4 regions of the Pseudoflavonifractor sp. BSD2780061688st1 E11 genome follow, and region 3 is predicted to be linked to each of the others. Evidence: predicted binding sites of a transcription regulator. Region 3 holds the regulator's gene; each other region holds the start of a gene.

What was found. The regulator Rex, encoded in region 3, represses fermentation and respiration genes when NADH is low (regulators of the CRP and FNR family bind a similar motif). The targets are predictions, from matches to a motif close to ATTGTTAANNNNTTAACAAT.
Region 1: a site for Rex is predicted at 2,124-2,143, ahead of FGQ85_RS12200 (glycerol dehydrogenase). Genes of this name have one in related genera too.
Region 2: a site for Rex is predicted at 1,967-1,986, ahead of adhE (bifunctional acetaldehyde-CoA/alcohol dehydrogenase). Genes of this name have one in related genera too.
Region 4: a site for Rex is predicted at 1,806-1,825, ahead of gap (type I glyceraldehyde-3-phosphate dehydrogenase). Genes of this name have one in related genera too.

The regions. Positions count from the first base shown of each region.
Region 1 is NZ_SPHM01000027.1:2,241-5,667, reverse strand. It holds gene FGQ85_RS12205 (AraC family transcriptional regulator) at 1-850, shown strand, start outside; gene FGQ85_RS12200 (glycerol dehydrogenase) at 989-2,092, opposite strand; gene FGQ85_RS18870 (RNHCP domain-containing protein) at 2,247-2,501, opposite strand; partial or broken gene FGQ85_RS18865 (RNHCP domain-containing protein) at 2,500-2,661, opposite strand; gene FGQ85_RS12190 (hypothetical protein) at 3,040-3,427, opposite strand, start outside.
Region 2 is NZ_SPHM01000026.1:15,018-18,444, forward strand. It holds gene rpsD (30S ribosomal protein S4) at 1-163, shown strand, start outside; gene FGQ85_RS12000 (DNA-directed RNA polymerase subunit alpha) at 203-1,162, shown strand; gene FGQ85_RS12005 (bL17 family ribosomal protein) at 1,268-1,795, shown strand; gene adhE (bifunctional acetaldehyde-CoA/alcohol dehydrogenase) at 2,047-3,427, shown strand, end outside.
Region 3 is NZ_SPHM01000025.1:33,174-36,600, reverse strand. It holds gene abc-f (ribosomal protection-like ABC-F family protein) at 1-1,614, opposite strand, end outside; gene FGQ85_RS11770 (redox-sensing transcriptional repressor Rex) at 1,761-2,411, shown strand; gene FGQ85_RS11765 (NAD(P)H-hydrate dehydratase) at 2,508-3,427, shown strand, end outside.
Region 4 is NZ_SPHM01000012.1:47,561-50,987, reverse strand. It holds gene FGQ85_RS07360 (phosphoglycerate kinase) at 1-610, opposite strand, end outside; gene gap (type I glyceraldehyde-3-phosphate dehydrogenase) at 730-1,743, opposite strand; gene FGQ85_RS07350 (histidinol-phosphatase HisJ family protein) at 1,952-2,758, opposite strand; gene mnmA (tRNA 2-thiouridine(34) synthase MnmA) at 2,776-3,427, opposite strand, start outside.

The DNA of each region.
Region 1 (3,427 bases), on a different contig from region 3:
GACAGTGGCAAAGATCGCTGGGACGGTTGGATATTCAGAATATCATTTTTCAAGAATCTTCCGGCAGGAGACTGGAGTTTCAGTGATGGAATATGTAAAAAGTGAAAAACTCCGAAGGGCGTCCGGGGATATACGGAATGGAGCGAAGATTGTGGATACAGCTGTAAAATATGGCTGGGAATCTCACAATGGATTTACGAAAGCATTCAAAAAAGAGTTTGGTTACTGCCCGGCCTTACTGCGAGCCATGGTTATGAGTATGAAACAGTTAGGAGGAAAAAATATGAACGAGGGAATGACTGGAAGACCAGAGGAACATGCTGAAAAACAAATGCTGTTTGAAAAATTAAAAGAGATGGTTCTGACATTGAATCCGGAAGAAGATGTGAGAAATCTGGAGCAGATCTATCTTTATGCATGCCAGATTTATCAAGGAATGAAGCGGTATTCCGGCGATGAATATATTACACACCCGCTCCACACTGCGCTTTTACTTGCGGATATGGAGGCGGAGCCTGAAACCATTCTCGCAGGATTATTTTGCGATGCATTGAAAAAGACAGAAGCCACAATGAAAGAATTAAGGAAATATCTTCCGGAGAAAACAGCTGATCTGATTGAAGCAAAAGCAGCGGAAGAAGCGGATATGGAGACAGATATTTTGGAACAGGTCACCTTGCTCCGGCTCGCCGAGCGTCTTCATAATATGAAGACGATTGAATGGATCGATGAGGAACAAAGAAAAAAACGGGCAGCTGAAACCATGGAAATTTTTCTTCCGTTGGCTGAAAAGACGGGCAATCATGAGATTGCAGAGGAACTAAAAACGCTGGCGGAAGAGAATTTGTAACGATGATGAATGTTTCTTTTAATGGGCATAATACAGCGGCAGGCGCGATTCATATGAACCACGCCTGCCGCTTTGTAATATGGGAATATCTAGAGGTATCATTCTTGCCGGACGGCTGTTTAAAGGTCGGATACGAACTTATTTTTCCTTTTCCGCAAGTGCCTCTTTTCCAAGAGCGTCCGCTGCAACGATAGCTGCGTAGAGCTGATCCGGAGTGACATCCGCTACCATGTTGTGGATGGATTCACCTTCTACACAGGATTTCTCGGCGATAATGCGGATCTCTTCGTCTTTGGTGATACCGATTTCTTCCAGTGTAACAGGAAGGCCGACTTCCATACAGAAATTCTGCACTTCCTTGAATTCTTCTTTAGATGCCCGTTCCAGAACAAGCTGTACGAGGGTGCCAAAAGCAACGCAGTTTCCATGCGGAGCGCTGTGGCCGCCAAGTGCGGTAAGACCGTTATAGAAAGAGTGGGCAACGGCAAGCCCTCCGTTGTCGGCACCGACACCGGAGAGGTAAACATTGGCTTCGATAATGGCTTCCAGTGCCGGAGTTACCACATGGCATTCGCATGCCTTTTTTGCAGAAGCACCGTATTCTTTCAGTGTGTCATAACAGAGCCGGCAGAGAGCCATGGCTGACTGGGTAATTCCGCCGGATTCCAGGCTCGGAGCGTCTGTGCGCTCGCATGCGCGTGCTTCAAAATAAGTTCCGAGGGCATCGCCCATGCCGGCAACCAGGAATCTGACCGGCGCATTAGCGATGATGGCACTGTCTACAATGACGGCTTCCGGGTTCTTTGGATAGAACAGATAACTGTTGAATGTTTCATCATCATTGTAGATAACAGAAAGACCGGTGCATGGAGCGTCTGTCGCTACAACGGTTGGTACAATAACGACAGGAAGCTTTTCGTAGTGTGCTGTCGCTTTTGCTGTGTCAATTGCGGAACCGCCGCCCACACCGACGACGACATTCAGATGGTTTTCTCTGACGATTTCCCGCATTTTTTCGATCTCCCCTGTACTTGAAACTCCGCCGAAGATTTCGTACTGGCGGACGTCGGATGTCCCTTCAAAACTTTTTTCGATCTTGTCGTGAGCCATCTTATATCCGCTTCTGGAGCAGATAAACAGCCACTTATCACCAAGACTGGTCATTTCCTTGTGGAATTGCAGCAGAGAATCCTTTCCCTGTACATATTTTTGAGGTGCACGCATCATTCTAAGTCTAAGCATATGTAAGACCTCCCTTTCGCCTTGCGTTTACTTTGTTATTTCTTTGACTATCAGTATAAAATATCTGATGTGAAAAGCAAGATGAATTATTCTGAAAAAAATATGCATAATTACGAATAATTTGTGCAAAAATGAAAACTTATACACATTAAAACTATTTGCGGGACAGCGTTCCGTCTCCACCCATGAGGAGTGTCAGTTCTTCAATCCTTTCCAGCGGGAAGGGCGGCAGACACAATGGCTTCATGGCGATGGACATGAGTTTCATTGGATTGTCATCGGCGGCAATCCGGTTGGATGAAAGCTTTCCGCATCGGCGGCAGCGGTGGATGATGGCCCATTCGCCGTTCTTGCGGGTCCATGATGCCTCCGCAGTCAGATTCCCTGTCTCCCGGTTCGATGTCCACATGCAGGCTGGACAGGCAGTTCGGGCAGTGGTTGCGGTGGTCCGTTCCTGCGCCTGCTGAAACGACAGGGCGTCCGCACACCTTACAGGTGAAGCTGTCCTTGCATGGGTGAGTTTTGTAGTATCCTTTTTCGTATTTTTTCTTTTTGTTTTCACGGTTCATTGTCAGTTATCTCCCTTACACAAATACATTTTCGTTGATTTCCAATTGTCTGTGCAGGGCAATAAAAAAAGATAACTCCTGAAAGATGAGTTATCTCATGTACCGATATGCGGCCGCCAGGCATCTCCGGTATGCGGACATGCTCTTTCTGACAGCGCAAAAAACACTTTTCTTCTGAGAAGTGCGATCCGATTTCAATCGTAAAAAAGAGTACAATAAAAAACTCATCATCTTTCAGATGAAAACAAAATTTATTGCCCTGTTATTTACGATTCGCCGACATCCACTTCTCTCCCTTCTGCTTTAAGATTTTTTTTATCATATCATATGGAAGTGGAATTGTAAAGAAAAAACGCCGTTTTCAGGCAGTGACAGCCCCTATGAATGGATCAGCTGCCCTGCCTGAAAGCCCATAATGACGAGCTCCAGCATTTTCGGATCATAGTCTCTGTATTTTAGAAAATAGTAAAGGGTATCCAGAAAGTTGAGGAATGCTTTTTTGGATGCTTCATCCAGAATCACGGATTTCTGGTCGCGTGTCAGGAAAGAAGCGATCCGTGTAAACGCGAATTTTTCGTTGAGGAAAGCCCAGAACTCCTCTTCGCCGTCGGTCTTCATTACCTGAAAAGGTTTCCGGCGAAGAAGCCAGTAGGTTTCATAGGCAAGCACCTTCCGCTCACTGATGTGCCTCATATGGTGAAATTCCTTCATGCGTGAAATATCCGTAAAATAATCCATGACTGCATGGGTTAGAATGGTTTCATCG
Region 2 (3,427 bases), on a different contig from region 3:
GAGATATAAAGATATCCTTGAGGTAACAGCAGGACGTCTTGTACCGGCATGGTTAGATGTAGATGCAGAAAGCTTAAAAGGAACAGTAAAGGAACTTCCGACACGCGATGAGATCGATGTACCGGTTGATGAAATGCTGATCGTCGAATTATATTCTAAATAATAACCCGTAAAACGTGCTGATAGCAGGAGGGAACTTATAGTGTTTGATTTTAATAAACCGAATATCGAAATCACAGAAATGTCAGAAGATAAAAGATACGGCAGATTTGTTGTGGAGCCGCTGGAAAGAGGCTACGGAACAACACTCGGAAACAGTCTGAGAAGAATTATGCTGTCCTCTCTGCCTGGAGCTGCAATTAGCCAGGTAAAGATCGATGGTGTACTTCATGAATTCAGTTCCATTCCGGGAGTGAAGGAAGACGTTACTGAGATTATCATGAATCTGAAGACATTGGCGATTAAAAACACTTCAGAAACAGACGAACCAAAAACAGCTTATATCGAATTTGAAGGAGAAGGCGTTGTAACAGGCGCTGATATTCAGGTGGATTCTGATATTGAAATCATGAATCCGGATGTTGTCATTGCTACGCTGAACGGTGGAGCAGACAGCAAGCTTTACATGGAGCTGACCATCACAAAAGGAAGAGGTTATGTAAGCTCGGATAAGAACAAGAAGGAAGATCTTCCGATCGGCGTGATCCCGATTGATTCTATCTACACTCCTGTAGAGCGTGTAAATCTGACTGTACAGAATACTCGTGTCGGACAGATTACAGACTATGATAAGCTGACGCTGGATGTATATACAAACGGTACCCTGCTTCCGGATGAGGCAGTCAGCCTTGCGGCAAAAGTGTTAAACGAACATCTGAAGCTCTTTATTGATCTCTCCGAAGTGGCTCAGGCTGCTGAAGTCATGATCGAAAAAGAAGATGATGAGAAAGAAAAAGTTCTTGAGATGAGTATCGATGAGTTGGAACTTTCTGTTCGTTCTTACAACTGCCTGAAGAGAGCTGGAATCAATACCGTGGAAGAGCTGACAAACAGAACTCCTGAGGATATGATGAAAGTACGTAATCTGGGACGTAAGTCTTTAGAAGAAGTGTTAGCAAAATTGAAAGAACTCGGCCTCGAACTCAGCCAGGGAGAGGAATAGAGAATAAGATAATTTCCTGCCGGTAAGCCCGATGTGCGCGGCAGGGCATTTGACTAGTAAGCCCGAAGATGCATAATCAGATGTAAATAATGGAGGAAAAGAACAATGGCAAAGTATAGAAAGCTTGGAAGAAGAAGTGATTTAAGAAAGGCTCTGTTAAGAAATCAGGTTACAGCTCTTTTAAATCATGGAAGAATCAGAACAACAGAAGCGAAAGCGAAAGAAATCCGCAAAATCGCTGAAGGTCTGATTGCAATGGCTGTAAAAGAAAAAGATAACTTCGAAGAAGTAACTGTAACAGCAAAAGTTGCACGTAAAGATGCTGACGGAAAGCGCGTGAAAGAAGTTGTAGACGGAAAGAAAGTAACCGTTTACGATGAAGTTGAGAAGAAGATCAAAAAAGATCTTCCATCCAGACTGCATGCACGCCGCCAGATGCTGAAAGTTCTCGTTCCGGTTAAAGAAGTTGTAGACGGAAAGAAGAAAGCTCCGAAGGAAGTAGATCTTGTTGAAAAATTATTCACAGAGATCGCTCCGAAATACGAAGGACGTAACGGTGGTTACACAAGAATCGTAAAGATTGGACAGCGTAAAGGTGACGCTGCGATGGAAGTATTCATCGAGTTAGTTTAATATTGAGAACATAAACGGTTTTCCTTTTATGGAAAGCCGTTTTTTATGTTTTAGAAATAAGTTTACGGTCATAAAGTAATCGGAAAAATGACGAAGACAATCATAAAATCAGGCATTCGTTTATGCAAAAAGTAGAAAGAGTTTTCTTCGTTAAAAAATTATCAAAAATGAATTGACAAATAATTAACGATGAACTATACTAAGCACAGTGAAACGATAAAAACGTTTTAGAGTTTAGGAGGAAGATAAGCATGGCGACAAAGAAAAAAGAAGCACCAGCAATTATTGACAATGTGGAAGCTCTTATTGAAAAAATCAAAGCAATGAAAGAAGCTCAGAAGGTATTTGCTACTTTTACACAGGAACAGGTCGATAAGATCTTTTTTGAAGCAGCAATGGCAGCTAACAAGGCTCGTATCCCGCTGGCAAAGATGGCAGTGGAAGAAACCGGAATGGGCGTTGTCGAAGATAAGATTATTAAAAATCACTATGCGGCTGAATATATTTACAATGCATATAAAAATACAAAGACATGCGGTGTGATCGAAGAAGACACGGCATACGGAATCAAAAAGATTGCAGAGCCGATCGGTCTGATTGCCGCTGTTATTCCTACGACAAACCCGACATCTACAGCAATCTTCAAGACACTGATTGCGTTAAAGACAAGAAATGCAATCATTATCAGCCCGCATCCACGTGCAAAAGCATGTACGATTGCGGCAGCCAAAGTTGTGCTTGACGCAGCTGTCAAAGCAGGTGCTCCGGAAGGCATTATCGGATGGATCGATGTTCCGTCTCTGGAACTGACAAATGAAGTCATGAGAGATGCTGATATTATCCTCGCTACAGGCGGCCCTGGAATGGTAAAAGCTGCATACTCCTCCGGAAAACCGGCACTTGGAGTAGGTGCAGGAAATACACCGGCAATTATTGATGAGACAGCAGACATCAAACTTGCTGTAAACTCCATCATTCATTCTAAAACGTTTGATAACGGTATGATCTGTGCTTCTGAACAGTCCGTAACTGTTCTGGAGAGTGTATACGAAGAAGTAAAGAAAGAATTCGCTTATCGCGGATGCTACTTCTTAAAGAAGGATGAGATCGAAAAAGTAAGAAAAACGATCATTATCAACGGTGCCCTGAATGCGAAGATCGTAGGACAGAGCGCATACACAATTGCAAAACTTGCAGGAGTAGACGTTCCTGAAAATACAAAGATCCTGATCGGTGAAGTAGAATCCGTAGATATCTCTGAAGAATTTGCTCATGAGAAACTTTCTCCGGTACTTGCAATGTATAAAGCGAAGACATTTGACGAGGCTATCGCAAAGGCAGAGCAGCTTGTTGCAGACGGTGGATATGGACATACTTCTTCCCTGTACATCAATACAGCAGAGAAAGAAAAAATGGCTAAACATGCTGCAGCAATGAAGACCTGCCGTATCCTGATCAACACACCTTCTTCCCAGGGTGGTATCGGTGATTTATACAACTTCAAACTTGCTCCATCTCTGACACTTGGATGTGGATCCTGGGGAGGCAACTCCGTATCCGAAAACGTAGGAGTGAAACATCTGATCAACATTAAGACAGTTGCCGAGAGGAGAGAGAATATGCTTTGGTTCA
Region 3 (3,427 bases):
AGCGGTAAGTTCTTCTTTCTTTTCAAGATAATAATCATAATTTCCGATGTAGTTGACAAATTTCTGATTGACCAGTTCCAGAATTCTTGTGGCGGTTTCATTGATAAAATACCGGTCATGGGAAACATAAAGTACCGTGCCGGTGTAATCATTCAATGCGTGCTCCAGGATTTCTTTGGATGCAACATCAAGATGGTTGGTCGGCTCGTCGAGAATGAGGAAATTGGCCTCGGAAAGCATCAATTTTGCAAGTGAGACACGTCCACGTTCCCCGCCGCTCAAGTCTCCGATCAGCTTGTAGACATCATCCCCGGTGAAGAGAAAGGCTGCAAGCATATTCCGGATCTGGGTATTCGTAAGGGACGGATAATCGTCCGATATCTCATCAAAAACCGTTTTGTCCATGTGAAGGACATGGTGTTCCTGGTCGTAGTAACCGATAGTGACATTGGAGCCAAGGGTGAAAGTTCCGGAATCCGCAGGAATGACTTCATTCAGGATTTTCAGAAGTGTCGTCTTTCCGGTACCATTGTCCCCGATAATCGCAACGTGTTCTCCACGTTTGATTTCAAAGCTGATGTCTTCAAAGAGCGTCTGATTCGGGAAAGCTTTGCTGAGGTGATCAACACGGAGCACATCATTTCCGCTGACAACAGAAGGCTCCAGCTTTAAATGCATATCTGAAGCAAGTTCCACCGGCTTTTCAATCCGCTCAATCTTTGCAAGCATCTTTTCCCGGCTCTCGGCCCGTTTGATGGATTTTTCCCGGTTGAAGGAACGAAGTTTTTCAATGACCGCTTCCTGATGCTTGATTTCCTGCTGCTGGTTAAGGTATTCTTTCAGCCTTGCATCCCGGAGCATCTGTTTTTTCTTCGCAAACTCCTGATAGTTACCAAGATACATAGTGAGCGTGCCGGCTTCGATTTCAATGATCTTTGTAACGACCCTGTTCAAAAAATACCGGTCGTGGGAGACAATCAGGACCGCTCCGGGGTAGTTCAGAAGATAGGTCTCAAGCCATGCAATCGAATGCAGATCAAGATGATTGGTCGGCTCATCCAGAAGCAGAATATCCGGTTTGGTAAGCAGAAGTTTTCCCAGAGAAACACGGGTTCGCTGCCCTCCGGAAAGGGAAGCGACCGGCTTTTCAAAATCTTCTTCTGTAAATCCCAGTCCCTTCAGGACTCCGGTGATTTCACTTTGATAGGCATAGCCGTTTTCCCGTTCAAACCGGGAAGTCAGATTGTGATAAGCGGCAAGCCTGTCCTCCAGATGAGATCCGGATAAAGTCTGAAGCTCCGCCTCAATTTTGCGGATCTGGCTTTCCATATCGATCAGATACTGTTTGGAAGTCTGCATTTCCTCATAGACTGTACGTGTGCTGTCCGTCATGGGATGCTGGGAAAGATACCCGAGCTGTTTCCCTTTTGCGAGAATAATATCCCCGGAATCTGCCGGAATCTCTCCGGTAATCATTTTCAAAATGGTAGATTTTCCGGCACCGTTTAAACCTGTCAGAGCCGCTTTCTCGTGATCCTCTATATGAAAAGAGCCATGTCTTACAATGACCTGGTCCCCAAACGATTTTTCCAGATTGTGACATGCAAGTATCATAGTATCCTCCTCTGATAAAACAAAAGTACCGTATTCATTATAACGGAATTTGTACAAAATACAACATAAAATCCCATAATAAGTTTGACTTTATTTCAAGTATTACATATAATAAAAGTATTGAAAAGAACAGGAAGGTGCTAAAAGTGGAAGGAAGAGGAATTTCTCAGGCAGTTATCAGAAGACTGCCTCGATACTACAGATACTTGGGAGAATTACTGGAAGACGGTGTAGAGCGCATTTCCTCCAACGACTTGAGCAAACGCATGAAAGTCACTGCTTCCCAGATCCGCCAGGATTTGAATAATTTCGGCGGTTTTGGTCAGCAGGGGTATGGATATAATGTGAAATATTTGCACTCGGAGATTGGAAAGATCCTGGGGCTGGACAGAGAACATAATATGATTATTATCGGAGCCGGAAACCTTGGACAGGCGCTGGCAAACTATACCGCTTTTGAGCGCAGCGGATTTATGCTGAAGGGTCTGTTTGATGTCAACCCGACTTTGGCAGGTGTTACGGTCCGCGGAATCGAGATCCGTATGATGGACGAGCTGAAAAGTTTCATCAGGAATAATGACATTGAAATTGCGATTCTGACGATACCGAAGACGAAGGCGGTGGCAGTAGCCAATATGCTCGTGGAAAACGGTATCCGTGCAATCTGGAATTTTGCGCATACGGATCTGAATCTTCCGGATAATGTTGTTGTGGAAAACGTACATCTTTCCGAGAGTCTGATGCGGCTCTCCTACAATGTACTCCGCTATGAGGAAAAACATCAGAAGAAAAAATAAGAGAAAAGAAGGACGTGAGAGATTCGTACAACAGATGCGGGATTCCGCGTCTTTTTTCTGTATCCCGGAATGAAAGCGGGGAAAGGAGCGGTAAAGATGAAATATATCATTGATGGCAGGACAATGAAAGCAGCGGATGCATACACGATCGGGACGATCGGGATTCCGTCTCTTGTCCTGATGGAACGGGCGGCTCTGAAAGTGGTAGAGGCAGCCGAAAGGGAGAGGCTTAACCTGTCGAAAAGCCTGATTGTGTGCGGAAGCGGAAACAACGGGGGCGACGGGTTTGCAGTGGGAAGACTGCTTCTGGAAAAAGGATACGGAGTGACTGCCGTACTGGTTGGGAATCCGGACCATTGTACCGAAGAGACAAAGACACAGATTCAGATTTTCAAGGCGGTCGGAGGAACCGTAAAACGGGAAATCCCGGAGGGAAGGTACACGGCTGTATTTGATGCTGTATTTGGAATCGGACTGAGCAGGCCGGTTGAGGGCAGGTATGCCGGAATTCTGGAACAGATGAACAGTCTGGACGCCGCAAAGATTGCGGTGGACATTCCTTCCGGAATTGATGCGGGGAACGGAGAGATTCTGGGGACGGCATTTCGCGCGGATCTGACGGTGACATTTGCATACCAGAAGGCAGGGATGGTTCTGTATCCGGGAGCTTTCTGCGCCGGAAAGGTCTGTGTGGAAGATATCGGAATTTATCTGCGCGGCGGCATGGAAGGAACACGGTATCTGACTTATGAAAGAAAGGACGTAGGAAGGCTCTGTCCGCAGCGAAAAGACGATGCACATAAAGGAACTTACGGAAAAGTGCTGATGATTACCGGAAGCCAGGGCATGGCAGGCGCCGCGATTCTTTCCGCGAAGGCGGCATACCGGATGGGAAGCGGACTGGTACGTATACTGACGCCGGAATCCAACCGGGAAGTACTTCAGGCAACCCTGCCGGAAGCAGTCATAACGCCTTACGGAGAGGATCTGGAAAACCAGCTGGAGGAACTTCTGAA
Region 4 (3,427 bases), on a different contig from region 3:
TGGATACTTTCGCTCCGCCAAGGATGGCAACAAACGGTCTCTCCGGATTTTCCACTGCGTTTCCGAGGAAATCGATTTCTTTCTGCATCAGATATCCTACAACAGCTGTATCTACATATTTTGTCACACCTACATTGGAGCAGTGCGCTCTGTGAGCAGTACCGAACGCATCGTTTACGAATACATCGCAGAGAGAAGCAAGCTCCTGGCTGAATTTATCTTCATTCTTTGTCTCTTCTGCGCGGTAACGTGTATTTTCAAGAAGAATAACATCTCCATCATTCATTGCTTCCACTGCAGCCTTTGCGTTTGGTCCTACTACTTCCGGATCTGCTGCAAATTTCACTTCCTGTCCAAGTAATTCAGAAAGTCTTACAGCAACCGGTGCCAGAGATAATTCCGGTTTCGGTTCTCCTTTCGGTTTTCCAAGGTGGGAGCAGAGAATCACTTTTCCGCCGTCGGCGATGAGCTTTTTAATGGTCGGAAGTGCTGCAACAAGACGGTTTTCATCTGTGATTTTGCCGTCGATCAACGGTACGTTGAAATCGCATCTTACAAGGACTCTTTTCCCTTTTACATTGATATCATCTACGGATTTTTTGTTAAGCATTGTTTTTTGCCTCCTTATTATTCTGACAAAAAGGGTCCGGTCCCATAAAAGACCGGACCCTGCGTTGAGTCTTATTCCGGCAGGACAGCCTGCCCGCTTATGATTCGGAATATCAGAAATTATAATAATGTTCCGAAATGTTTGATTGTTCTTACCATCTGGCTTGTGTAAGAATTTTCGTTGTCATACCAGGAAACAACCTGAACTTCTGTTGTTCCGTTATCTAATGGTAATACCATTGTCTGAGTAGCATCGAATAAGGAACCATATGTCATTCCTACGATATCGCTGGATACGATTTCGTCTTCGTTGTATCCGTAAGATTCGTTGGATGCTGCTTTCATAGCTTCGTTGATCTGTTCTTTTGTAACATTTCCTTCAACAACAGCTGTTAAGATTGTTGTAGATCCTGTAGGTGTTGGTACACGCTGAGCGGATCCGATTAATTTACCGTTCAATTCAGGAATAACTAATCCAATGGCTTTTGCTGCTCCTGTAGAGTTTGGTACGATGTTGCATGCTGCTGCACGGGATCTTCTTAAGTCACCTTTTCTCTGCGGTCCGTCAAGTGTCATCTGGTCGCCTGTGTAAGCGTGGATTGTGCACATGATACCGGATTTGATCGGTGCAAGATCGTTCAGTGCTTTAGCCATAGGAGCCAAGCAGTTTGTTGTACAGGATGCTGCGGAGATGATGTTGTCATCCTTTGTAAGTTTGTCGTGGTTTACATTGTAAACGATGGTAGGAAGATCATTTCCTGCCGGTGCGGAAATAACAACTTTCTTAGCACCTGCCTTGATGTGAGCGGAAGCTTTTTCTTTGGATGTATAGAAACCTGTACATTCAAGAACTACATCTACTCCGATCTCTCCCCATGGAAGTTCTTCAGCGTTAGCTTTTGCATAGATTTTGATTTCCTGTCCGTCAACTGTGATGGAATCTTCGCCTGCTGTAACCTTATCTGCTAATGCGTATTTTCCCTGTGTTGAGTCATATTTTAATAAGTGAGCAAGCATTTTCGGAGATGTGAGGTCGTTGATTGCAACAATCTCATATCCTTCTGCTCCGAACATTTGTCTGAATGCAAGACGTCCGATACGTCCAAAACCATTAATCGCTACTTTTACTGCCATGATTAATTCCTCCTAAAGTTTAATTTAGTTTCTGTTCTGCATGATGCAGATGGTGATTCTTCCTTGTTAAAGATTCATCAACCATACTGATTGTACTAAAAAAAAGACAGGAATTCAAGTATCTTTACATATTTTTATCCAAGTTTTTGCCATTTCTCTTATATCGATTCCTGCCCTGCAAGAATTTTGTTTATATTCGATAGACATTTTAAATGATTTTCAAAAATTTCGGCTTTCTGTCTATAAATATTGTATAATACCGGAATCCGCATTCCTCCAGAATCCTTCCGGCATCCTCGTACTGGTATGCGATGTGATCCGGCTGATGGGCATCAGATCCCACTGTGATGATCTCTCCGCCAAGCTCTCTGTAACGCCTGATAATCTCCGGGTACGGATGACAGAATCCAAGTTTGTACTTAAAGCCTGCCATGTTCATCTCGATTCCCTTTCCGTGTTCAATCAGCCATCGCAGGATTTCATCAATCAGGTCTGAATAGTTTTTCCAGTTGTAATCTCTTGCCTGGTTTCTGCCGTACCGCACGATATAGTCCATATGGCCGAGCACATCGAAATCCTGTATGATCCGGATGTTTTCCCATGTCTCTACAAATGATTTTTCATATACTTCCGCGTCTGAACGGGTTGCGAACAGTACCCGGTTATACGGATCTCTCCCCTCCACAACATGTGTGCTTCCGATCACAAAGTCAAAGGGATAGGAGGCTGTAAAATTCCGATAGTATTCTCCCAGATGCTGCTGAAATCCGATTTCCACCCCAAGTCCGACGGAAATCTGATCTTTGAATTTCTCTTTTAACTCCTGGATTGCCGGTATATAGCGGTCCATGTCAATCCGGAACTGCTGGTCGTCTTCCGGATAATCCCAGTCCTGATGGTCTGTAATACAGATCTGTTTTAATCCTTTTCTGACTGCGCCAAGCGCCATCGATTCCGGAGATGCGTCCGAATCCGATGAAAAATTCGTGTGCATGTGATAATCTGCTGTGATCATACTTTCTCCTTCCCGTATCAGATGATACGTCCTCCGCCAAGAATATAGCCGTCACTGTAGAGAACCAGTGCCTGTCCCGGTGTCACCGCCCGCTGAGGTTCTTCAAATGTACAGGTGATTTCGTCATCCCCTGTCTTCTGGAGCGTACACCAGCCACCCCGGTGGTTGTAACGGATTTTGGCGAAGATCCTCTTTCCTTCCAGTTCCTTAAAGTCTGCCGCTCCCATTGGATTGAGCAGGCGTGCCTTCACTTCCCGTTTCAGTGACTCTTCATCATTTCCAAGTACCACTTCGTTTGTCTCCGGACGGATCGCAAGGACAAAAACCGGATAACCAAGGGCCACTCCAAGTCCTTTTCTCTGTCCTACCGTGTAATGGATAATTCCTTTGTGCTTCCCGAGAATGTTGCCGTTTACATCGACAAAATTTCCCTCTTTTGGTTCCTGCCCGGTATGGCTTTTGATAAAGGATGCATAGTCTCCATCCGGAATGAAGCAGATATCCTGGCTGTCCGCTTTCTGTGCCACGGAAATTCCTGCTTTTGCCGCAATTTCACGGATCGTATCCTTTTCATACTTTCCGACCGGCATCCGGGTGTGTACCAGCTGCTCCTGTGTCAGGTTGTAAAGCGCATACGTCTGGTCTTTTCTGGAAACGTCCGCATTTGCC